Regions from separate parts of the Lentzea sp. NPDC092896 genome, predicted to be linked through region 1. Evidence: riboswitches for the same ligand, from Rfam matches in the RefSeq annotation. Region 1 holds a riboswitch; each other region holds the start of a gene.
The links. A riboswitch is a leader RNA that binds a small molecule or an ion and turns the genes downstream of it on or off. The one in region 1 is predicted to bind glycine.
Positions count from the first base shown of each region.

Region 2: another riboswitch for glycine. It lies ahead of gcvT (glycine cleavage system aminomethyltransferase GcvT); the one in region 1 lies ahead of gcvP (aminomethyl-transferring glycine dehydrogenase).
Region 3: another riboswitch for glycine. It lies ahead of gcvH (glycine cleavage system protein GcvH); the one in region 1 lies ahead of gcvP (aminomethyl-transferring glycine dehydrogenase).

Region 1 is NZ_JBIVPX010000005.1:124,282-132,107, reverse strand. It holds gene ACIQF0_RS25155 (maleylpyruvate isomerase family mycothiol-dependent enzyme) at 1-49, shown strand, start outside; gene ACIQF0_RS25150 (class I SAM-dependent methyltransferase) at 61-666, shown strand; gene ACIQF0_RS25145 (hypothetical protein) at 679-861, shown strand; gene gcvP (aminomethyl-transferring glycine dehydrogenase) at 907-3,798, opposite strand; glycine riboswitch at 3,848-3,943, opposite strand; glycine riboswitch at 3,947-4,044, opposite strand; gene ACIQF0_RS25135 (Clp protease N-terminal domain-containing protein) at 4,101-5,069, opposite strand; gene ACIQF0_RS25130 (MerR family transcriptional regulator) at 5,157-5,723, opposite strand; gene ACIQF0_RS25125 (bifunctional nuclease family protein) at 6,028-6,501, opposite strand; gene ACIQF0_RS25120 (MerR family transcriptional regulator) at 6,625-7,182, opposite strand; gene garA (glycogen accumulation regulator GarA) at 7,216-7,665, opposite strand; gene gcvH (glycine cleavage system protein GcvH) at 7,779-7,826, opposite strand, start outside.
Region 2 is NZ_JBIVPX010000004.1:484,939-492,764, forward strand. It holds gene ACIQF0_RS23205 (hypothetical protein) at 321-500, shown strand; gene ACIQF0_RS23210 (transcriptional regulator) at 665-1,156, shown strand; gene ACIQF0_RS23215 (hypothetical protein) at 1,426-1,794, shown strand; gene ACIQF0_RS23220 (DUF3817 domain-containing protein) at 1,809-2,111, shown strand; glycine riboswitch at 2,157-2,247, shown strand; glycine riboswitch at 2,248-2,339, shown strand; gene gcvT (glycine cleavage system aminomethyltransferase GcvT) at 2,436-3,530, shown strand; gene glyA (serine hydroxymethyltransferase) at 3,544-4,809, shown strand; gene ACIQF0_RS23235 (hypothetical protein) at 4,976-5,653, opposite strand; gene ACIQF0_RS23240 (class I SAM-dependent methyltransferase) at 5,808-7,034, shown strand; gene ACIQF0_RS23245 (DUF1295 domain-containing protein) at 7,031-7,801, shown strand.
Region 3 is NZ_JBIVPX010000009.1:87,266-95,091, reverse strand. It holds gene ACIQF0_RS35375 (hypothetical protein) at 1-22, shown strand, start outside; gene ACIQF0_RS35370 (hypothetical protein) at 82-690, shown strand; gene ACIQF0_RS35365 (L-serine ammonia-lyase) at 677-2,041, opposite strand; gene gcvH (glycine cleavage system protein GcvH) at 2,070-2,453, opposite strand; glycine riboswitch at 2,518-2,610, opposite strand; gene ald (alanine dehydrogenase) at 2,836-3,948, shown strand; gene ACIQF0_RS35350 (TetR/AcrR family transcriptional regulator) at 4,003-4,683, opposite strand; gene ACIQF0_RS35345 (MFS transporter) at 4,693-6,141, opposite strand; gene ACIQF0_RS35340 (hypothetical protein) at 6,591-6,773, shown strand; gene ACIQF0_RS35335 (hypothetical protein) at 6,773-7,210, shown strand; gene ACIQF0_RS35330 (ABC transporter ATP-binding protein) at 7,233-7,826, shown strand, end outside.

The DNA of each region.
Region 1 (7,826 bases):
CGCGCTGGCGTTGTTCGGACGGCACCGGCCGGAGCCGTTCGAGGAGTAACTTCCCCCGGCGTGAGCGACTGGCTGGCGGACACCCGCGACTCCTACGACACGGTCTCGGTCAGCTATGCCGAGCAGACGCGCGATCTCCTGGACGGCCTCCCGCACCTGCGGGCGGCGCTGCGGTTGTTCGCGGAGGAGGTGCGCGGACCGGTCGCGGACGTCGGCTGCGGGCCCGGCATCATCACGGCGCTCCTGCACGGCCTCGGCGTGGAGGCGTTCGGGATCGACCTCTCCCCCGAGATGATCTCGCTGGCCCGGCGCAACCACCCCGGGCTGCGGTTCGAGGTGGGGTCGATGACCGAGCCGCTCGGCGAGCCGGTCGGCGGGATCATCGCCTGGTGGTCGCTGATCCACGTGCCGGACGAGCTCGTCCCCGTCGTCCTCGGGCACTTCCACCAAGCGTTGCGGCCGGACGGGTTGCTGCAGCTGGGTTTCCACGTCGGCGACGAGACGCGGCTCAAGACGCAGGGCTACGGCGGGCATCCGATGCGCGTGCACGTTCATCTGCGCAGGCCCGAGCGGGTGGCGGAATGGCTGCGGGAAGCCGGGTTCACCGTGGAGGCGCAGTGGTTGCTCGGCGACGACGGCGCGGTCCTGTTCGCACGGCGTGGGTGAGACCATTTGCGCGTGTCAGAAGAACAGACGTGTCAGCGGTGTGGTGAGACGGTCGAGCTGGAACGGGAAGACTTCGAGCTGTTCGAGCGGATGCATCCCGACTGCTTCCACTTCGCGTTCGAGCACGACGTGAACAAGCCCGGCATCAGCGCCGACGAGAACTGCGGCGACGAGGCCTGCCCGGTCGGAGCGTAGAAAAACGGGCGCACCCCCGAGTGCGCCCGTTTCACCAGCCCCAGATCAGCTGCTGTAAGCCTCGAGCGGCGGGCAGGAGCAGACCAGGTTGCGGTCGCCCTTCGCGCCGTCGATGCGGCGGACGGGCGGCCAGATCTTCGGAGCACCGGTACCGGCCGGGTACACGGCCTCCTCGCGGGTGTACGGGTGGTTCCACTCGCCGACGGTCACGCAGGCCGCGGTGTGCGGGGCGTTGCGCAGCGGGTTGTCCTCGACGGGCCAGTCGCCGGCGCCGACGCGGTCGATCTCGTGCTTGATGGCGATCATGGCGTCGATGAACCTGTCGATCTCGGCCAGGTCCTCGGACTCGGTCGGCTCGACCATCAGGGTGCCGGCGACCGGGAACGACATGGTCGGGGCGTGCAGGCCGTAGTCGGCGAGACGCTTGGCCACGTCGTCCACCGTCACGCCGGTGGCCTTGGTGATCGGGCGCAGGTCGAGGATGCACTCGTGGGCCACGAAGCCGCCCTCGCCGGTGTAGAGGACCGGGTAGTGCTCGTCCAGGCGCCGTGCGACGTAGTTGGCGGCCGCCACGGCGGTCAGGGTGGCGCGGCGCAGGCCGTCGCCGCCCATCATGCGCACGTACGCCCACGAGATCGGCAGGATCGACGCGGAACCCCACGGGGCGCCGGAGATCGGGCCGACACCGGTGGCCGGTCCCGCGGTCGGCTGCAGCGGGTGGTTCGGCAGGAACGGGGCGAGGTGGGACTTCACGCCGATCGGGCCGACGCCGGGGCCACCGCCGCCGTGCGGGATGCAGAACGTCTTGTGCAGGTTCAGGTGCGAGACGTCCGAACCGAACTTGCCGTAGCGGGCCAGGCCGATCAACGCGTTGAGGTTCGCGCCGTCGACGTACACCTGGCCGCCCGCGTCGTGGACCAGGCCGCAGACCTCGCGAACGGTGTCCTCGTACACGCCGTGCGTCGACGGGTAGGTGATCATGATCGCGGCGAGGTCGCCGGCGTGCTCGGCGACCGTCTGACGCAGGTGGCCCATGTCGATGTTGCCCTTGTCGTCGCACTTCACGACGACGACGCGCATGCCGGCCATGACGGCGGACGCGGCGTTGGTGCCGTGCGCGGACGACGGGATCAGGCAGACGTCGCGGTCGGCGTTGCCGTTGGCGCGGTGGTAGGCGCGGATCGCCAGCAGACCGGCGAACTCACCCTGCGAACCGGCGTTGGGCTGCAACGACACCGCGTCGTAGCCGGTGACCTCGGCGAGCCACTCCTCCAGGTCGGACACGATCTTCAGCAGACCGGCGGCGTCCTCGGCGGGCGCGAACGGGTGCAGCGTCGAGAACTCCGGCCACGTGATGGACTCCATCTCCGCGGTGGCGTTCAGCTTCATCGTGCACGAGCCCAGCGGGATCATGCTGCGGTCCAGCGCGACGTCCTTGTCGGACAGCGCGCGCAGGTAGCGCAGCAGCGCGGTCTCGGAGCGGTGCGCGTGGAAGACCGGGTGCGTCAGGTAGTCCGAGGTGCGGCGCAGGTCGCCCGGGATGCCGTCGGCGGTGTCGGCGTCGATCGCGTCCACATCGGACCCGGTGACACCGAAGGCGTTCCACACGGCGACGATGTGCGCACGCGTGGTCTTCTCGTCGCAAGCGATTGCCACGACGTCGTCGTCGACCTCGCGGAGGTTGATGCCGGCCTCACGCGCCTTCTCGACGACAGCGGCGGCCTGGCCCTCGACGCGGACCTGGACGGTGTCGAAGAACTCGCCGTGCACGACGTCGAGCCCGGCCTCGCACAGGCCCGTGGCGAGCACGGTGGCCAGGCGGTGCACGCGGGTCGCGATCGACCGCAGGCCCTCGGGACCGTGGTAGACGGCGTACATGGACGCGATCACGGCCAGAAGAACCTGCGCGGTGCAGATGTTCGACGTGGCCTTCTCACGGCGGATGTGCTGCTCACGCGTCTGCAGCGCGAGGCGGTAGGCCAGCGAGCCGTCGGAGTCGACGGAGACACCGACCAGGCGGCCGGGCAGCTGACGCTCCAGGCCGGACCGGACGGCCATGTAGCCGGCGTGCGGGCCACCGAAGCCGATCGGCACGCCGAAGCGCTGCGTGGTGCCGACGACGACGTCCGCGCCGATCTCGCCCGGCGCGCGCAGCAGCGTCAGCGCCAGCAGGTCGGCGACGACGACGGCCTGCGCACCGGCGGCGTGGATCTCCTCGATCAACGCGGCCTGGTCGCGCACGACACCTGAGGCGCCGGGGTAGGACAGCAGCACGCCGTAGAAGTCGCCGCCCAGGCCCAGGCCCTCGATGCCCTGCGACAGGTCGGCGACGACGATCTCGATGCCCAGCGGCTCGGCGCGCGTCTCGATGACGGCCAGCGTCTGCGGCAGCGTGTCGGCGTCGATGACGAACTTGTTCGACTTGGACTTGCCCGCGCGGCGCACCAGCGTCATCGCCTCGGCGGCGGCGGTCGACTCGTCCAGCATGGACGCGTTCGCGGTCGGCAGGCCGGTCAGGTCGCCGACCATGGTCTGGAAGTTCAGCAGCGCCTCGAGACGGCCCTGCGAGATCTCCGGCTGGTACGGCGTGTACGCGGTGTACCAGGCGGGCGACTCGAGCACGTTGCGCAGGATCACGCCCGGCGTCACGGTGTCGTAGTAGCCGAGGCCGATCATCTGCGTCATCGGGCGGTTCTGCGAGGCGAGCTCACGCAGTTCGGCCAGCGCCTCGGTCTCGGTGGCCGGGGCGGGCAGGTCCAGCACGAGATCGCGCTCGTGGATCGACGAAGGCACCGCGTGCTGCGCCAGCTCCTCGAGCGACCCGACGCCGATGACGTCGAGGATGCGCGCGAGTTCGGCGGGGCGCGGACCGACGTGGCGGTCGGCGAACGGGGTGCCGTGCTCGAGAGCTGCGAGCGGAATGCGGTCCTGCGTCATCAAACGCCTCCGGGGGGCTGCGGGCACACGTGTCCTGGTGCCCTCCCCGCTCTGTCCGTACCCCGAAGGGCGCCTGAGAGGTTCACCCACCGGTAAGGATGGGCTTTCACCGTCGGCGGGATCCCTAGAGATCCACTTTCCAGAGGCGTCTCACTCGGCGGTCCTGGATGCCTGAGAGGTTCCCGGGGAGGGACTTGCTCCTTCGGCGCCGGGCTCTTCGATCCCGGTCTCTCCCGCCTGAGTTCAGCGACTACCCGAGAAGAATACCCGCAGGCAGTCCACCTAGTCGCTAGGGACGCGACCTACATCTCAGTGCCAAGACCGGCGAGCGCTCCCGCGACGGGGTCCGCCGGGTCGTCGCGCACCGCCACGAGGAGGTGCCGGGTGCCCACGACCGCGTCTCCGCGCCGGGCCGCGACGAGCTTCGCCCGTTCCATCGCACGCACGACCGGACCGCCGCCGGGCAACGCGGCCGGATCCACTCCTGCCTCGCGCAACGCCGCCGCCCCGCCCGACTCGAACTCCGGCTTCAGCTTCCTGCCCGCCACCGTCAACTGGCGGTCGACCGTCAGCACCGCCTCCACCAGGTCTCGAGACGACACTTCACGCCTCGCGGCCACGGCCAGCCGTCCGGCCTCGTTGCGCACGACGGTCAGCACCGGCCCTCCCAGCCCCTGGCCGCGCGCGACCCAGCGCACCAGCCAGCGCACGTACCCGCCGCCGGACTCCCCTTCCAACGCTCCCGCCTTGCGCAGCAACCGCACGGCGGGCGCTTCCTCGACCTCCGCGTGGGTCCGCGCGGCATCCGCTCGCACAGCGGCGGCCATCGCGTCGACGTCCGCTCCGCGCAGCACGAACAGGTCGGCGGCACGTCCGGAACCCTGCTCCAGCAACGCGAGGGAGAGGTGGGTCGTGGTCAGCACGCCGTCGCCGGCCTGGGCGGCCGCCGCGAGCAGACACTCCTCCAGCGCACGGCTGACGGGCGGCACGGTCTCGATGACCAGGCGGTCGCAGGCGACGTTCAGCAACGCCGTGACGTCCGGATGAGCCTCGGGAACGACGCCACCGTCGTCGTCGGCCCAGTGCTCTGCCCCTCGCGCCATCGCCTGGGCGCGCAGCGACTTCACGCCGAGCTTGCGGCCGGGTCCGATGGTGTCGATCAGCGAGATCAGCAGGTTCTCGGTGCCGAGGAAGCCGAACTCCAGCCGAAGCGCGCGCTGCGCCGCCGCTTCCAGCACCTTCACGACCTGGTAGGAGGGGGTGATCGTCATGCGGGGAACGCTAGGGACCGATGGGGTCTGGTCGCTGCCGCCGACCGGCCATCCCACGGCGCCAGTCGGCCACGTTTCCGAAACCGGTCAGCCGGTGGCGCGCTCGCGACGCCGGCGGGTCAGCTCGTCCTCGGTCATCGGGGCGATCTCGACGCCGTCCGCACGTTCGGCCGGGAACTCGTGGATCGTGCCGGAGATCTCGCGCATCGCACCGCTGACCGCGATGCCGAACACGCCCTGACCGCCCTGCAGCAGATCGACGACCTCTTCCGGCGAGGTGCACTCGTAGACGGTGGTGCCGTCGGAGAACAGCGTGATGCGCGCCAGGTCCTGCACGCCGCGGCGGCGCAGGTGGTCGACCGCGACCCTGATGTTCTGCAAGGAGACACCGGTGTCCAGCAGCCGCTTCACGACCTTGAGCACCAGGATGTCCTTGAAGGAGTACAGCCTCTGGCTCCCGGAGCCGTGCGCCATCCTTATCGTCGGCGCGACCAGCCCGGTCCTTGCCCAGTAGTCGAGCTGCCGGTACGTGATCCCCGCGATCTGACACGCCGCGGGTCCTCGGTAACCGACGAGCTCGTCCGGCAGCGAGGAGTCCGGGAACAGTTCACCCTGCAGCCCGGATTCGGCCCTCAAGGGCGCTTCCTCGACCACGCCTGCCTCCCCTCGGAACGGCCACGAAACTCATGACCGTCAAGCCGCTACGTCAGCTCGCGCGAACCAGCGACGTCCACTCGAGTTCGACGGTAGGACCGGTCCGAGGGCAGGTCAACGCGACGCGCGGGGAGAGGCGACCCTCAACCTCAAGTGGAGAGTCATGCCGTCACCCGAAACGGGACGTTCAGGTGACGTTTAGTGATCGTTTAGCGATTAAAACGACCGTAAGTAGTCCGATCGAGGGACATCCAAACGAACTGACTCACGGTCCATACAAGACGGAGTGCGACACCCGGAAAACTCAGGTGTCCGCGCCCCTGAAGTCCTCCGGGGAGACGGAGTCGAGGAACTCGCGGAACTTCTCCACCTCGTCCTCCTGCTCGTCCGGGATGATGAGGCCCGCCTCGGCCAGGACGGACTCCTCGGCGTGGATGGGCACGCCGACGCGCAACGCCAGCGCCACCGAGTCGGACGGCCGCGCGGACACCCGCACGTCGCCGTCGAACACGAGCTCGGCGAAGAAGGTGCCCTCCTGCAGGTCGGTGATCCGCACCTGTTCGAGGTTGCGTCCCAGTGCCCCGATGACGTCCTTGAGGAGGTCGTGCGTGAGCGGACGGGCAGGACGGACACCCTGTTGTTCGAGTGCGATCGCCGTGGCCTCCACAGAGCCGATCCAGATCGGCAGGTACCGCTCACCCTCGGTTTCACGGAGCAGGAGGATCGGCTGGTTCTGGGGCAGCTCCACCCGGACGCCCACGACGCGCATCTCACTCATCGGGTCTCGCCTCCCTCTGACTCGTTGGGGAGTACCCGGTTCGCTCCGAGCATCCCCCGGCGTATGCGTTCGACGCTACCCGCCAAGCGGGCCGTGTGCTCAATTGTTGCGGGCAGAAAGTGATCAAGATGATTGCCGCAAGCCCGCTCTCACCAACAACGTGTGCAACGAGGTGAACAGGTCAGCCAATTCCCGAACCGTCTCGGGATCTGAGAAAGACTTCAGCACGACCACCTCGTGGTCCGCTGCCGCGCGAACCGCGCGCAGGTGTTCGCGCTCGACGCCGAGCCCGGTCATCGTCCGGATCGTGCGGAGCGCGGTGATGTCCTCGGTGGTGAACCGGCCGCCGGGGCCGGGGCGCAGCAGACCGTCGCGTTCCAGCTGGGACAGTTGCTCGGCGGTGAAACCGGTCTGGGACAGCAGATCGATCCGCGACAGCGACGTGGCGTCCTCGGGGACGGAGTCGAGCTGCTCGCGGATCACTTTGAGCGGCAGGTACCTGTCCCGTTGTGCGGACAGCACGAACCGCAACCTCTCGACGTCCGCCACGGCGAACTGGCGGTAGCCGGAGGCGGTGCGTGCCGGGCGGACCAGCCCCTCCGCTTCCAGGAAGCGGATCTTGGAGATGGTGACGTCGGGGAACTCGGGTCGAAGCTGTGCGAGCACAGCTCCGATGCTCAAGACCCCGCGTTGTGGCCGCCCGGCCGTCACGCGTCAGGCTCCCGCGGAGCCAGGACCCGTCAGGAAGACGAGACGGAACTTGCCGATCTGAACCTCGTCGCCGTTCGCGAGGACGGCCTGGTCGACCGGCTCACGGTTGACGTAGGTGCCGTTGAGGCTGCCCACGTCGATGACGACGAACTCACCGCTTTCCCGGCGGAACTCGGCGTGCCGGCGCGAGACCGTCACGTCGTCCAGGAAGATGTCGCTGTCGGGGTGGCGCCCCGCACTCGTCGTGTCACGGTCCAGCAAGAACCGGGAACCGGCGTTCGGGCCGCGCTTCACCACGAGCAGCGCGGAACCGGCGGGAAGGGCGTCAACACCGGCAACAGCCGGCTCCGGGGCGGGGGTGCCTTCCATCTCCTGGAGGAAGTCCGCCCGGAAGACGGAGGTCCGCTCCGGGGACTGCTCCGGCGGAACGCCTGGGCCGTCGTTCGTGCTCACCTGAGCTCTCCTCCTGCTGCTGGATCCGTCACTTCCGGTAAAACCTATCGCGTTGGGGTCACCGCCTTCAGCGCGGCTCCCCTTCCGGCCGAAGATCCGGCGAAAGATCGACGTCACTCCTTCTCCACCAAGGCCTTGTACGCCTCCGCGTCCAGCAGGCC
Region 2 (7,826 bases), on a different contig from region 1:
AATAGCGCCACGAAGGCGTGACGGTGCGTGATGGGGTGAGTTCGGCATCCGGGTGAGCCCCGGTGCAACAGTCTCTCTTCCAAGCTGTGGGATGCGAGGGAGTCCGTGTTCACCTCGTGCCCAGGACATCGGCGCTGTTGAGGCCCCTCTTTAGCCGCCATTCGGGTGACATTGGCCGTCACGCAGGCGTGCGTCCCAGGTAGATCCTGGGACGAGTTGGGCGTGGTCGTTGTTCATCGCAAGGGTGAATGAGGGACCATGACGGGTGACACGGGCGGTCCGCCGCCTGACCGGTGAACCACACGGACGGAGAGGTACCTGTGAACCTCAAGAAGGTGCTAGTGCTGGCGGGCGTCGCGCTGGTGCTGTTCCTCCTGATCACCCAGCCCGAGCAGTCCGCCTCGGCGGTGCAGCAGGTTCTCGGCTGGCTTCGTCAGGGCGCGGAGTCGATCATCACCTTCATCAGGAGCCTCTTCGGCACGGCCACCCCGCTCAGCTAGTGACGTTGGGTGATCTTCGGCCGTCTGCGTTGAGCCGGATGGGTGGAATGAGGCCAATCACGCACTGGTAACGGGTGTTCTGGGGATTCAGGGTCTGGCGATTGTCAGACCTACCGAATACCTTCCGCTGCAATGGCCGATCCCCGACCGACGAGGAGGCACATATGGTCGAGGACTCCGGGGTCCACGAGCTGTTGCAGCAGTGGGCGGCTGAACGGTCTGATGACGCAGAGATGCAGGAGGTGAACCGGATCAAGAACGCGTGGCTCGCGGAGGCTCCCCCCTCGGCGCCAGGCATCCCCGTGCAGCGGGGAGGCAGGAGTGGGTCGCGTGGCTTGGTCAAGGTCGACTCGGCGGATCCGGCCTACGTGGCCGCGATGCGCAAGCGGGCGCCGGAGGCACCCGAGGCACTGCTCGCCGCCGCGGCGAGCTACTGGCAGCTGGTGGGCGACGTCGCCGAGGCCGAGCAGTGGTGGGACGCGGGCATCAGCCCGTTGGACCAGCGCGCGCTCGACTACCGCGCGGCCGGCCTGTCTCCTGCCGATCTCGGGAGGCGCCTGGGACCGATGACGGTTCTCCAGCACCTTCGTCGTGGCTCCGCCGCGGCCTGGTGCGTTGCTCGTCTGCAGAGGCAGCGCCGGGACGGCGTGGCGTAGGTGGACCGGGCTGTCGGAGGCGGCAGCCCTGCATCCATTCGTTGAACGGGCACGCGCGCTCGTGCGGGGCGCGCTCGCCAACGTTCGTTCGCCGTGTTTCCGCTGAGGGCCGAGGCCCTCACACCCCACGGGGCGGTCTCCTTCCGGAGACCCACCCAAGTCAGTGGCGTCGCATGCTCGCGGAGCGCGCTCGCCGGAGCTGACTCGGAGTGTTTTCGCCGGGGGCGGTCCCCGGACCCCCGGAAGGACTCCCAAGTAGTGTGGAGGTCGTGCGCGGCCTCCTTACTCCCCAACGTGTGCTGATCGCGTTCGCCTGTCTGGCGGCGCTGGTCGCCTGTTGCGGACTCGCCTGGTGGCAGTGGCAGCGCTTCGAGTCCGCCAGCGGCACGTTCCAGAACCTCGGGTACGTGCTGCAGTGGCCGCTCTTCGGCCTCTTCCCCCTGTTCATGGTGTGGCGGTTCCGTCGGCTGGCACGTCAGCGCCGTGACGAGGATCCGGTTGCGCCTGCTCCGGAGCCGATGGCTACCGTTGTCGCCGTCAAACCCGCGCCTGTCGAGCAGTTCGACGACGAAGAAGACGCGGAGCTCGCGGCCTACAACCGCATGCTCGCGAACCTCAACGCGCGGGACGGTCGTTGAGCGAAGGCGGGCAGATGAAGGGTGCGTTGACCCGGTTCAGGGTCATGGCTTACGTGGTCGGAGTCTTCCTGCTGCTCCTGGTCGTGGCCATGGTGCTCAAGTACGCCGCGGACATGGGTGGCGCGATGAAGGTCGTCGGCCCGATCCACGGCTTCCTCTACGCCATCTACCTGGTGATTTCCGTCGACCTGGCGCTGAAGCTGCGCTGGTCGATCAAGGGCACCCTGCTGGTGCTGCTCGCGGGCACGGTCCCGTTCCTGTCCTTCTGGGCGGAGCGCAAGGTGGTCGAGAAGACGGCGCAGGGCGTGCCGCTGTGACGTTTGGCCTGCTAGCGTCTGGGGCTACCAACTGAACACGGCCGTCGATGTCGCGCGGAAGAGACCCCTCCAGCAGGGGCGCCGAAGGAGCAATCCCTCCCCGGAATCTCTCAGGCACAGGTACCGCGCGACGAAGGCAACTCTGGAAAGCAGGCTGCTCGGCAGCCTCGCCCACGGTGCAAGCCACTTCGGTGGTGAAGCTCTCAGGCTCATGACAGAGGGGGAGGCTCGCTCTAGTGAGGAGTCTCCGATGGATCGTGTCATTCTTCTGATGCCTCAGCCGGCCGCGTCCGGCTCTTCGGCGCACCCTGGAGGAGCGTTCTGATGTCCCGCCTCACGCCTCTGAACGCCGAGCACGAGCAGCTCGGCGCGATGTTCACCGACTTCGCGGGCTGGCGGATGCCGCTGCGCTACTCGTCCGAACTCGCCGAGCACCACGCCGTGCGCACCACCGCGGGCCTGTTCGACCTCACGCACATGGGTGAGATCGTCCTGACCGGACCGCAGGCGGGCGAGGCCCTCGACTACGCGCTGGTCGGGCACATCTCCGCGCTGGCCGTCGGCAAGGCCCGCTACACGATGATCACCCAGGCCGACGGCGGCGTGCTCGACGACCTGATCGTGTACCGCCTGGGCGACCAGGAGTTCATGGTCGTCGCGAACGCCTCCAACGCCGCCGTCGTGGCTGAGGCACTGGTCGAGCGCGCAGCCGGGTTCGACACGGTCGTCACCGACAAGTCGACCGACTACGCGTTGATCGCGATCCAGGGCCCGAAGTCCGTCGAGATCCTGTCCGGCCTGACCGAGACGGATCTGGCGTCGGTCAAGTACTACGCCTCGTACCCTTCCACCGTGGCCGGAGTCGACGCGTTGCTCGCGCGCACGGGTTACACGGGCGAGGAGGGCTTCGAGCTCTTCGTCGCACCCGCCGACGCGCCGGCCGTCTGGGCCGCGCTGCTGTCCGCGGGCGAGGCGCACGAGCTCAAGCCGTGCGGGCTCGGCTGCCGCGACACGTTGCGCCTCGAAGCCGGAATGCCCTTGTACGGCAACGAGCTCACGACGTCGCTGACGCCGTACAACGCGAACCTGGGCCGTGTCGTGAAGCTCGACAAGCCGGGCGACTTCGTGGGCCGCGACGCGCTGGCCAAGGTCGCCGAGTCCGGGGTGGACTCGGTCCTGGTCGGACTGAAGACCCCTGAACGCCGTGCCCCCCGCCACGGTTACGCGGTGCTCAACGGCGACGAGGTCGTGGGCGAGGTGACGTCGGGCGCGCTGTCCCCGACCCTCGGCTACTCCGTCGCCATGGCCTACGTGTCGCGGGCCAGTGCCGAGCCCGGCACCCCACTGCTGGTCGACGTCCGCGGCAAGAAGCAGCCGGTCGAGGTCGTCGCACTTCCGTTCTACAAGCGCGCCAAGTAGGGAGATTCTCCAGATGTCCGACCAGTTCAACGCTTCCCTCGCGGAGTACGACCCCGAGGTCGCCGAAGCCGTTGCGGCCGAGTTGGCGCGCCAGCAGGGCACTCTCGAGATGATCGCCTCGGAGAACTTCACGCCCGTGTCGGTGTTGCAGGCCCAGGGCTCCGTCCTCACGAACAAGTACGCCGAGGGCTACCCCGGCCGTCGCTACTACGGCGGCTGCGAGCACGTGGACGTCGTCGAGCGGCTCGCCATCGAGCGCATCAAGTCGCTCTTCGGCGCGGGCTTCGCGAACGTCCAGCCGCACTCGGGCGCGCAGGCCAACGCGGCCGCGATGTTCGCGCTGCTCCAGCCCGGCGACACGATCCTGGGACTGGACCTCGCGCACGGCGGCCACCTGACGCACGGCATGCGCATCAACTTCTCCGGCAAGCTCTACAACGTCGTGCCGTACCACGTCGCGGACTCGGACGGCCGCGTCGACATGGCCGAGGTCGAGCGCCTGGCCCAGGAGCACCGCCCGAAGTTGATCGTGGCCGGCTGGTCCGCCTACCCGCGCCAGCTGGACTTCGCCGAGTTCCGCCGCATCGCGGACTCGGTCGAGGCCTACCTGATGGTCGACATGGCGCACTTCGCCGGCCTCGTCGCCGCCGACCTTCACCCGTCGCCCGTGCCGCACGCGCACGTCACGACGACCACGACCCACAAGACCCTCGGCGGTCCCCGTGGTGGCGTGATCCTGTCGAACGACGCCGACATCGCGAAGAAGATCAACTCGGCGGTGTTCCCCGGCCAGCAGGGCGGTCCGCTGGAGCACGTCATCGCGGCGAAGGCCGTGGCGTTCAAGCACGCCGCCTCGCCTGAGTTCGCCGACCGTCAGCGTCGCACGCTGGAAGGTTCGCGGATCCTGGCCGAGCGTCTGTCGCAGGCGGACGTCGCCGCCGCCGGCGTGAAGGTGCTGACCGGGGGCACCGACGTGCACCTGGTCCTCGTCGACCTGGTCAACTCCGAGCTCGACGGCAAGCAGGCCGAGGACGTGCTGCACCAGATCGGCATCACGGTCAACCGCAACGCCGTTCCGAACGACCCGCGTCCGCCGATGGTGACGTCCGGTCTGCGGATCGGTACGCCGGCGCTGGCCACCCGCGGGTTCGGCGAGGTGGACTTCACCGAGGTCGCCGACGTGATCGCGGAGGCCCTGAAGCCGGGGGCGGCGATCGACGAACTGCGTGCGCGCGTCGAGGTGCTGGCGGCGAAGCACCCGCTGTACTCCACGCTCTGAGTTGAGAAACCGAAGGGGCGCCACCGGAGATTCGGTGGCGCCCCTTCGGCTTTCGTGACCCTGGAGCGAAACGACGGGAACCCCGGCCCCTTCCCCAGGGCCGGGGTTTCACCGTGTCAGGGTGATGTGTGTCTCAGATGGACCGTCCTAACGGGATGCTGTGGGGTTACGCAGCCGGGGCCGTCACACCAGGCGGGAGGCACTCGACGTTGCGCTTGCCGTTGGGCTGGATCACGAACCACGTGCCGCCGATGCCCTGGCCGGCCCACTTGCCCGGCGCCGGGTCCTTCGAGTACGTGTAGAGACCCCAGCCGTCGATGGCGACCTGCTTCTTGCCGTCAGCGCGGGTGATCAGCGAGACCAGCTTGGAGTCGACGCCTTCCAGCTGCGGGATCGTGTCCGCGAACAGCGGCGGCCACGTCACGGCGCACTGGTCGTTGCAGTTGGACTTGCCTTCCGGCTTCGGGACGTCCTTGTCGAAGCGGTAAAGGGTGCGGCCGTCGCCGTCCTGGACGACCTGACCCATCTTGTCCACGCTCTTGCCGACCAGCCTCAACGTGCTGACGGGGGCTGCTGCGGGGGGCTGTGCAGCCGGGGGCTGCGCGGCCGGAACTTCCGGGGCCTGCTGCTGAACTGGGGCTTCGGGGGCCTGCGCGGGCTCCTGGAGTACCGGGGGCTGACCCACGTCGCCGTAGTCACCGAGGACGCCCAGATCGGTTTCGGTTTGTGCCACCGGCTTGGAGTTCGTGCCACTGCCAGTGGCGCTCCAGACACCCAGACCCAGCACAACTGCCAGTCCCGCGGCGAGCCCGATGGCAATGCGGTTACGTCGGATCACACTCATGTCCTCCTCGTCCATCCGTTCGCTCTATCGAGGCCATACGGGCGGGGTTGCGTCTCGGTTCAGAAACGAACCGAACCTCGTCCTGTCTCGAACGTCGGGGGGAGTCAGGTCATGCAGGAGGTGCAGGGTGGTCGTCGCAGGTCAGCTGGCGGGAATGGCCGAACGGGTGCTGGGTGCGCCGTTGCCAATCGGATTTCGAGCCTGGGACGGAAGTGTGGCCGGGCCGCAGGACGGCACGGTGCTCGTGATCCGGTCCCGCGACGCGTTGCGGAGGCTCGTGTGGAGTCCGAACGAGCTGGGGCTCGCGCGCGCGTACGTGAGCGGGGAGCTCGATGTGGAGGGTGATCTCGCGACCGGTCTCTCGCAGATCTGGGGACTCGTCCGGCGGGGAGTGACCCGGCGGCCGCGTCTCTCGGAGGTCGCGAAACTCGCATTGCAATTGAAAGTGCTGGGACGCAATCCAGATGCGCCGAAGGAGGAGGCACGGCTGCGGGGCGCGCTGCACACGAAGAGCCGTGACCGGGATGCCATTTCGCATCACTACGATCTGAGCAACGACTTCTACCAGCTCGTGCTCGATCCGAGCATGGCCTACTCGTGCGCGTACTTCACGTCCGAGGACGAGTCGGTCGCGCAGGCGCAGCACAACAAGCTGGACCTCGTGTGCCGCAAGCTCGACCTGCGGCCGGGCATGCGCCTGCTCGACGTCGGCTGCGGATGGGGCTCGATGATCATCCACGCCGCGAAGCACTACGGCGTGCACGCCACCGGCGTGACGATCTCCGCCCAGCAACGCGCGCACATCCTTGGTCGAATCGAGGCCGAGGGACTGACCGGTCGCGTCGAGGTGCGGTTGCAGGACTACCGCGAGGTGACCGGCGAACCGTTCGACGCGATCTCCACGATCGAGATGGGCGAGCACGTCGGCGAGAGCAACTACCCCGAGTACGCCGCGACGCTGCACCGGTTGCTCAAGCCGGAGGGACGCCTGCTGCTGCAGCAGATGTCGCGCGGCCACAACGCGCCCGGCGGCGGCGCGTTCATCGAGTCGTACGTCGCGCCGGACATGCACATGCGCCCGGTCAGCGCGACCACCGGCTTCCTCGAGGGAGCCGGCCTGGAGATCCGGGATGTGCACGCGTTGCGTGAGCACTACGTTTGGACCGTGCGGGCGTGGGCGGAGACTCTCGAAGAGCGGTGGGACGAGGTCGTCGCGCTGGTCGGCGAAGGGCAGGCGCGAGTCTGGCGGCTGTACCTCGCGGGCGGCGCGCTGACGTTCGAGGAGGGCAGGATGGGCGTGGACCAGATCCTCGCGGTGCGCAGGAGCGAGAACGGCCGCAGCGGCATGCCGCGCGTCCGTCGTGAGCTGGTGGCCCGATGAGCTTCCTGATCAGCTTCCTGGCCGTTCTGCTGCTGCTCAGCGGCCTGTTCCTGTACGCGGACTCCCGCAAGCGCTACGACCTGATCGACTCCGTGTGGGGCCCCGGCTTCGCCGTGATCGCGGTGATCACGCTCCTGTTCGCGGAGGGCGAACCGACTCGGCAGTGGGTGGTCGCCCTCCTCACCGTGGTGTGGGGCGTACGCCTGGGCGTGCACATCCACTCGCGCAACCGGGGCAAGGACGAGGACCCGCGCTACCAGGACATCTTGAGGCGTGCCAAGGGAAACCCGCGCCTGCGGATGTACCGCGTCTACCTGACCCAGGCCGTGCTGATGTGGATCGTCTCGCTGCCGATCCAGGCCGCGCAGCATCTTTCGGCCCCTTTCGGAGTGCTGGATTGGCTGGGCACTGGCGTGTGGTTGGTCGGCTTCGTCTTCGAGGCCGTGGGTGACTGGCAGCTCTCCCGGTTCCGTGCGGACCCGGCGAACAAGGGCGCCGTGATGGACCGCGGATTGTGGCGCTACACAAGGCATCCGAACTACTTCGGCGACGCTGTCGTGTGGTGGGGCCTCTACCTGTTCGCACTGCACTCGTGGCCGGCCGCGCTCACGATCATCGGCCCGGTGATCATGACGCTGCTCCTGGCCAAGGGCACCGGCAAACCGTTGCTGGAGAAGGACATCGTGTCGCGCCGTCCCGGCTACGCCGAGTACGTGCGGCGCACCAGCGGCTTCGTTCCGTTGCCTCCCAAGAGCAAGGTGAGCTAGGCGCGTTCTCGCGGGCTCCGCGGTC
Region 3 (7,826 bases), on a different contig from region 1:
GCAGATCGACGCGCTCGGATGACGCCTATTTCGCTTGCCGCAGCTGCTTAGGCTGAGTGCGTGAAGTGTTGTGGACGCGTCTTGACCGAGGCAGATCTGATGCTGCTCGACGGGGATCCCGAACTGGTTTCGGACGACCTCCTGCAGAACTTCGCCTGGCATCAGTCAGGCTGCTTCGACGAGGACGAGTACAGGAATGCCTGGCGGCGACTCGCGTACCGGGTGGTCCAAGTGCTCGAGGACGACCCGAACATCGCGCTCGCCGAGGGAATGATGCTGGCGAGGCCCCTCACCTGGCCGGAGGACGAGCGAGCAGCGCTCCGTGCGCAGCTGACCGACGCCCTGCGGCGTGCGGCCGGGGACGAGGAGCGCTGGCCGGCGCTGGAGGCGTTGTTCCAGGCCGCCGCGCGTCTGGACGAGAGCCTGACCCCGTGGCTGCGTTTGGTCGACACGTTCCCCGACGAGGTGGTCACGTACCTCGCCGGGAGCTGGGCGTCCGCCGTCCAGTGCACCACCGAGGGTGACTACGGCTACACGCTCGACTGGGAGGACCCCACGCCCGGCGAGGAGATGCGGGAGTGGCTGTTCCGCCCCGCCCTGCGCGACCGACTGTCCGAAATGGACAGCGAGGCCGCGCAGGACGTGTACCTGCAGATCGACTGGTTCGCGGAGGAGTTCAGCACTCGATGACGTTCACGGCGAGTCCGCCGCGAGCTGTCTCCTTGTACTTCACCGACATGTCCTTGCCGGTGTCCCGCATGGTCTTGATGACCTTGTCGAGCGACACGAAATGAGAGCCGTCGCCGCGCAAAGCCATGCGCACAGCCGTGATGGCCTTGATCGACGCGACGGCGTTGCGTTCGATGCACGGGATCTGCACCAGACCGCCGATCGGGTCGCACGTGAGGCCGAGGTTGTGCTCCATGGCGATCTCGGCGGCGTTCTCGACCTGCTCGGGGGTGCCGCCGAGCACCTCGGCGAGGCCACCGGCGGCCATCGAGCAGGCCGAGCCGACCTCGCCCTGGCAGCCGACCTCGGCGCCGGAGATCGACGCGTTCTCCTTGAACAGCACGCCGATCGCACCGGCCGTCAGCAGGAACCGGACCACGCCGTCGTCGGAGGCTCCCGGCACGAACTTCGTGTAGTAGTGCAGGACCGCCGGGACGATGCCGGCCGCGCCGTTGGTCGGCGCGGTGACGACACGGCCGCCTGCCGCGTTCTCCTCGTTGACGGCCAGCGCGAAGAGCGTCACCCAGTCCATGACCCGCAGCGGGTCGGTGACGAAGTGCTCCTTCTCCAGCGTCTTGCGCATCTCGGCGGCGCGGCGGCGGACCTTCAGGCCGCCGGGCAGGACACCGTGCTCGTTGCAGCCGCGTTCGACGCACTCCTGCATGACGTGCCAGATGTGCAGAAGTCCTTGGCGGACCTCGGCTTCGGTGCGCCACGACAGCTCGTTGGCCATCATGATCTCGCTGATCGACAGGCCGGTCTCGCGGCAGCGCGCGAGCAGTTCGTCGCCGGTCAGGAACGGATGGGCCAACGGCGTCGAGTCCGGCTTGATGCGGTCGGTGCCCGACGCGTTCTCGTCGACGACGAACCCGCCGCCGATCGAGTAGTAGACGGCGTGCTCGACCGACTTGCCGCCCGCGAACGCCTCGAAGCTCATCCCGTTGGGGTGCAACGGGAGTGACTTGCGGCGGTGCATGACGAGGTCGCGGTCGTGCACGAAGTCGATCTCGTGCGCGCCGCCGAGCTTGAGCCGTTTGCCGGAGACGATCTCCTCGACGCGGTGGGCCGCGGCCGTGGGATCGACTTCTTCCGGATGGTTACCTTCCAGCCCCAGGAACACGGCCTTGGGGCTGCCGTGGCCGTGGCCGGTCGCACCGAGCGAGCCGAACAGCTCGACGTGCACGCGGTCCACTTCGGACACCCGTGCGCCGAGCTTCTCGACGAACATCGCGGCCGCGCGCATCGGGCCGACCGTGTGTGAACTGGACGGTCCGATGCCGACGGAGAACAGGTCGAAAACGCTGATCGCCACTGATCAGTCCCTCGTGGTGGTGGAGCGGTCAGTCAGACTTGGTGAGTTCGGCGTACTTGGCCGCCGTGAGGAGGTTCTCGGCCGACTCGACGCGGACCTTGAACAGCCAGCCGGCGCCGTACGGGTCGCTGTTCACGACCGCCGGGTCGTCCACGACGGCGCTGTTGACCTCGATCACCTCACCGGTGACGGGCGAGAACAGGTCGCTGACGGACTTGGTGGACTCCAACTCGCCACAGACCGCGTTGGTGACGACCTTGGCACCGACGTCGGGCAGCTGGACGAAGACGATGTCGCCGAGCGCGTCCGCGGCGTACTCGGTGATTCCGCAGGTCAGCGGGTCCTGGGTGCCCGGCGTCCAGTCGACCCACTCGTGCTCGGCGGTGTAGAGCAGGTTCTCGGGGAACTCCACGGCAGCGACTCCTCTGGCTGTGACGGGTCAGGAAACTTGCGCCCCCTCCGCCGTGCAGAGTTGCCTACCCCGAGCGGTCTTGCTGCCTGAGAGTGTGCGGGAGCTTGCCCCTTCGGCGCCCCGACCGGTTCGTCGAGGTCTCTCCCACTCGGGTTCTGACGCTTGCGCGCCGCGGCCGGTGTTCAGTTCTCGGCGCGAACGCTATGTGCGTCCCCCGCCGAGTGTCAACGCGGGACGGTCGAGTGGAACGCGAACGAGGCTCAGGTCGCTCTGTCCTAGATGAACAACCAGAGGGTTACCGGATAGTGCGATCCGCACAGTGACATGACCTTCCGACTGGCCCACATTATGAGATGTCGGCCCACCGAACGGAGGAGTCATCGTGCGGATCGCAGTTCCTCGCGAGATCAAGAACCACGAGTACCGCGTCGCTCTCACGCCTGCCGGTGCGCACGAACTGACCAGCCGCGGCCACGACGTGTACGTCGAGCAGGGCGCCGGTCTCGGTTCCGCCATCACCGACGAGGAGTACCTCGCCGCGGGCGCCAAGATCCTCCCGACCGCCGACGACGTGTGGGCGGAAGGTGACCTGGTTCTCAAGGTCAAGGAGCCGATCGCCGAGGAGTACCCGCGTCTGCGCGCCGGTCAGACCCTCTTCACGTACCTGCACCTCGCCGCCGACCGGCCGCTGACCGAGGCGCTGCTGGCGTCCGGCACCACGGCCATCGCCTACGAGACCGTGCAGCTGCCGAACCGCTCGCTGCCGCTGCTCGCCCCGATGTCCGAGGTCGCGGGCCGGCTGGCTCCGCAGGTCGGCGCGTTCTCGCTGATGAAGCCCTCCGGTGGCCGCGGCGTGCTGCCCGGCGGCGTCCCCGGTGTCGCCCCGGCCCGCGTGGTCGTCATCGGCGGTGGCGTGGCCGGCGTCAACGCCGCCACCATCGCCGTCGGCATGGGCGCGGACGTGCAGATCCTCGACACCAACGTCGACCGCCTGCGTCAGATCGACGCCCAGTTCCAGGGCCGCCTGCGCACGCTCGCCTCGAACTCGTTCGCCATCGAGCAGGCCGTCCGCGAGGCCGACCTGGTCATCGGCGCCGTGCTCGTCCCCGGTGCCGCCGCCCCGAAGCTCGTGTCGAACGCGCTGGTCGCGGACATGAAGCCGGGTTCGGTGCTCGTCGACATCGCCATCGACCAGGGCGGTTGCTTCGAGGACTCCCGCGCCACCACGCACGCCGAGCCGACCTACGAGGTCCACAACTCGGTGTTCTACTGCGTGGCGAACATGCCGGGCGCCGTCCCGCGCACCTCGACCTACGCGCTGACCAACGTGACGCTGCCGTACGCGGTCGCGCTGGCCGACAAGGGCTGGGAGAAGGCGCTCAAGGACGACCGTTCGCTCGCCTTGGGCCTGAACGTCCACGCCGGCCTGCTGACCAACGGCCCGGTGGCCGAGGCGACCGGCCTCGCGCACACGCCGCTGGAGACCGTCGTCTAAGACCAACTGAATGAATGAGGCCCCCGCACGCGTCAATCGCTGCGGGGGTTTCGCCTATCTGAGCGCCTCGACGCGCGCCTTGATGCCGTCGATCACGCAGTCCAGTCCGAACTCGAACTGTCCCTCCAACGACCACAGCTCCGGTTCGTCCAGCATCCTCACGTAGTTCGGGTGCTTCTCCCGGTACAGGTCCGCGATCTTCGGCAGGTCCGGCGGCGGCGAGTCCATCCCACCGCGCGCCACGAAGTTGACCTCGGCGATCGCGTACCCGATGGCGAAACTGGAGATCGTCGAGATCGACCGCGCCGCCGCGGGCAGGGACAGACCTGCCCGCGTCATCGGTTCGAACATCGCGTCGCTCATCGCCACGGCCTTCGGGCCGATGCTGTTGAACTCGCCGATGCCCCTGACCCACCACGGGTGCTTGTGCGCGAGATGACGCATCGCGTGCATCATCGCGCGCACAGCCGTCTCCCAGTCGTCCTCGGGGCCCGGCAGCGGGAACTCGCCGTAGATCTCGTCCAGGCAGAGCTCGATCAGCGCGTCCTTGGTCGGCACGTGCCAGTACAGCGACATGGGCGCCGCGCCCAGTTCCGCCGCGAGCTTGCGCATGGACAGCTTCTGCATGCCGTCCCGGTCCAGCATCTCCAGCGCCTTGCGGACGATCGCCTCCCGGCTCAGGCCGAGGGGCTGACCGCTGCTGGGCCTGGGCTTGCCGAACCACACGCTCTCCACAGGCCGATCCTAAGCACGCCGCAGCAGCACGCTGGCCACAACACCTCCCAGGAACACGGCGATCGCCCCGATCACGAGACTCACGCTCATGCCGTTGGAGAACGCCTCGCGCACGACCGTGATGTCCGCACCGCTGTGCAAGGCCTCACTGAGCGACCGCCCTGGTACACCGTCCGGCAACGACGCCACGAACCGTGCCGACAGCAGCGCGCCCAGTACGGCGATGCCGAACGAGGAACCCAGCTCCGTCAGCGTGCCGGACAGCCCGGACGCGATTCCGGCGCGTTCCGGCGGGATCGAGCCCATCAGCGCGTTGACCGCAACCGGTTGGGACACACCGACACCCACGCCGATGAGGATCAGCCCGGCCAGCGTCGGCGGGTAGGTCGTGCCGATCGACAGCAGCGCCACGCCGCCCGCGACGATCGTCATGCCCAGCAGCATCGCCCTGCCCGTGCCGAGCTTCATCACGAGCTGTCCCAACGTGTTGCTGGTGACGAGCAACGCGATCGCCATCGGCGCCACCCGCACACCCGCCTCCAACGGGCTGTAGCCGAGCACGCCCTGAAGGTGTTGCGTCAGCAGGAAGAGCGAGCCCGCCATGCCGAACGCCGCGAGCACGCCCGACGCCACCGCGCCGGTGAAGCGGCGGTTCCGGAAGAACCCGAGATCGAGCATCGGATCGGCGGTGTGCCGTTCCCACAACGCGAATCCGGTCATGGTGATGAGCCCGATCGCCACGGGGACGCCGAACTCGGCCGAGCCGAACCCGTGCTCCGGCACCTCGATCACCGCGTAGACGATCGACACCATGCCGATGATCGACAGGATCGAGCCGAGCACGTCCGGTTTGCGCACGGTCGGGTCCTTGGACTCCGGCACGAGCAGCGCGACGGCCGCGATCGCGAGGATCGCCACCGGCACGTTGATGAGGAACACCGAGCCCCACCAGAAGTGCTTGATCAGCGCGCCACCGATCACCGGCCCCGCCGCGAAGCCGAGACTCGTGACGGCGGCCCAGATGCCGATGGCCTTGGGGCGTTCCTTGTCGTCGAACAACTGCATCAGCACGGCGAGCGTGCCGGGCATCAGCACCGCGGCGCCGATCCCCATGAAGCCGCGGGCCGCGATCAACGCCTCGGACGAGCCCGCGTAGGCGGCGACCGCGCTACCGGTGCCGAACAGCGCCAGGCCCACCAGAAGCGCGCGCTTGCGGCCGAACCGGTCGCTCAGCGATCCGGTCGTGAGCAGCAGGCCCGCCAAGGCCAGCGAGTAGGCGTTGATCATCCACTGGATGTCCGCGGTGCTCGCGTCCAAACCCGTCGAGATGGACGGGATCGCCACGTTGAGCACGGTGTTGTCCAGCACCACGACCATCACGGACAGACAGAGCACGCCGAGCACGGCCCAGCGTTGGGGGTGCGGGTGCACCCCCACCTTCTCGGTCGTCGAAGTCATCGTTCCTCCCCCTTACGGTGTACGAGGAACTTACAGCGTACGAGAGGGCGGGGCGCAACGGATTTCGCGCAGAGCGTGCGCGAAGTACATCCGAAGGAAAAGGAAGAGGGAGAAAGACCCGGGGGCGCGGGGGTGTCCCCCGACAAGCACTGCGGGCTCCGGCGAAATTGGTCGAAGACCAATGAGCACCGGAGCCCGCCACGTAAAGGGCGGCCGCGCTCAACCAGCCTGGGGGTCACTGGGAGCGGGGCCGCCGTGACCAAATATAGCGGGCTTCGGGCAGGCGCGCCCAGCACCCCCACCGAAACGCGACCCAAAAGTTTCCCCGAGTGGACCACTGGCCGCGTCCTGCCCGTCCAGCAAACGAGTGAATTCGGTGTTTCCCGGTGCGGCGAGCAGGGGGTTCGGCCGATGAAGACGGAGTCGGGTGTCCCTCGAAGGGAGATTCCATGGCTGAACCACAGGGATGGATCCACTGCCACGACCCGTTCGGTCGGGACAGATCGATGACCGTTCTGGTGGAGAACGACCGGGTTCTGCTGGTCACGCCTCCTGGCGAGACCGCTGTGATGTCCGCCACTCAGACGCGTCGGCTGGGCTCTTTGCTCGACCAGGCCACGGCGAAGATGTGATGGACGAGACCCTCCGCGACGCGGTGCTGCAACGCCTGGCACTGCTGGACAAAGTCGCAGAGCACGGAGAAGCGGAGGCGCTGGTTCCGTTGGCCCGTGCGGAGATCCACCGCCTGGCGGACGGCTGGCGGCTGTTGCTGACCGTGCACCAGCCCGACGAGGACGGCCGGTGCAAGGCCTGTCCCGGCTGGCTGCGCCGGCGCCGGTGGCCGTGCCAGATCTGGAACATGGCGCACCAGCACCTGATCGGCGAGGGCCTGCCTCACCGCGAGCGGCGCCGGCCGTTGCGCAACCCTTTCACTCGATCAGGTGTCATTGAACTGCCGGAGGAGACTCCGGCCGAGATGACCACCGAACTGCCGATCTTCCGCGACGATCCGTCGGTCGTGCACCGCGCGCCCGTCGTGTCTCGGCCCAAGCACGCCTTGCCGGACTGACGTTTCAGGCAGGATGGGCCGCATGCATGACGGCAGCGGCCTCATCGCGGTCCAGAACCTCTCCAAGCAGTTCGGTTCAGTGACCGCGGTGCAGAACCTGAGCTTCACCGTGTCCCCCGGCAGCGTGACGGGCTTCCTCGGCCCGAACGGCGCCGGCAAGACGACGACCCTGCGAATGTTGCTGGGTCTCGTCAAGCCGACGAGCGGCACGGCGACGATCAACGGACGACCGTTCCACCAACTCGGCCGGCCCGGCCGCGTGGTGGGCGCGGTGCTGGAGGCGCAGGGGTTCCACCCCGCCCGCTCCGCCCGCAACCACCTGCGCGTGTACGCGTCGGCCATCGGCGTGCCGGACGCGCAGGCCGACCAGGTCCTCGGCCTGGTCGGCCTGGGCACCGCCTCCGACCGCAAGGTGGGCGGGTTCTCGCTCGGCATGAAGCAGAGACTGGCGCTGGCCACGGCGTTGCTCGGCGATCCGCAGGTGCTCGTGCTGGACGAACCGGCGAACGGGCTCGACCCCGAGGGCATCGCGTGGCTGCGGACGTTCCTGCAGTCGTACGCGCGCATGGGTCGCACGGTGCTGATCTCCAGCCACCTGCTGGCGGAGGTCGAGCAG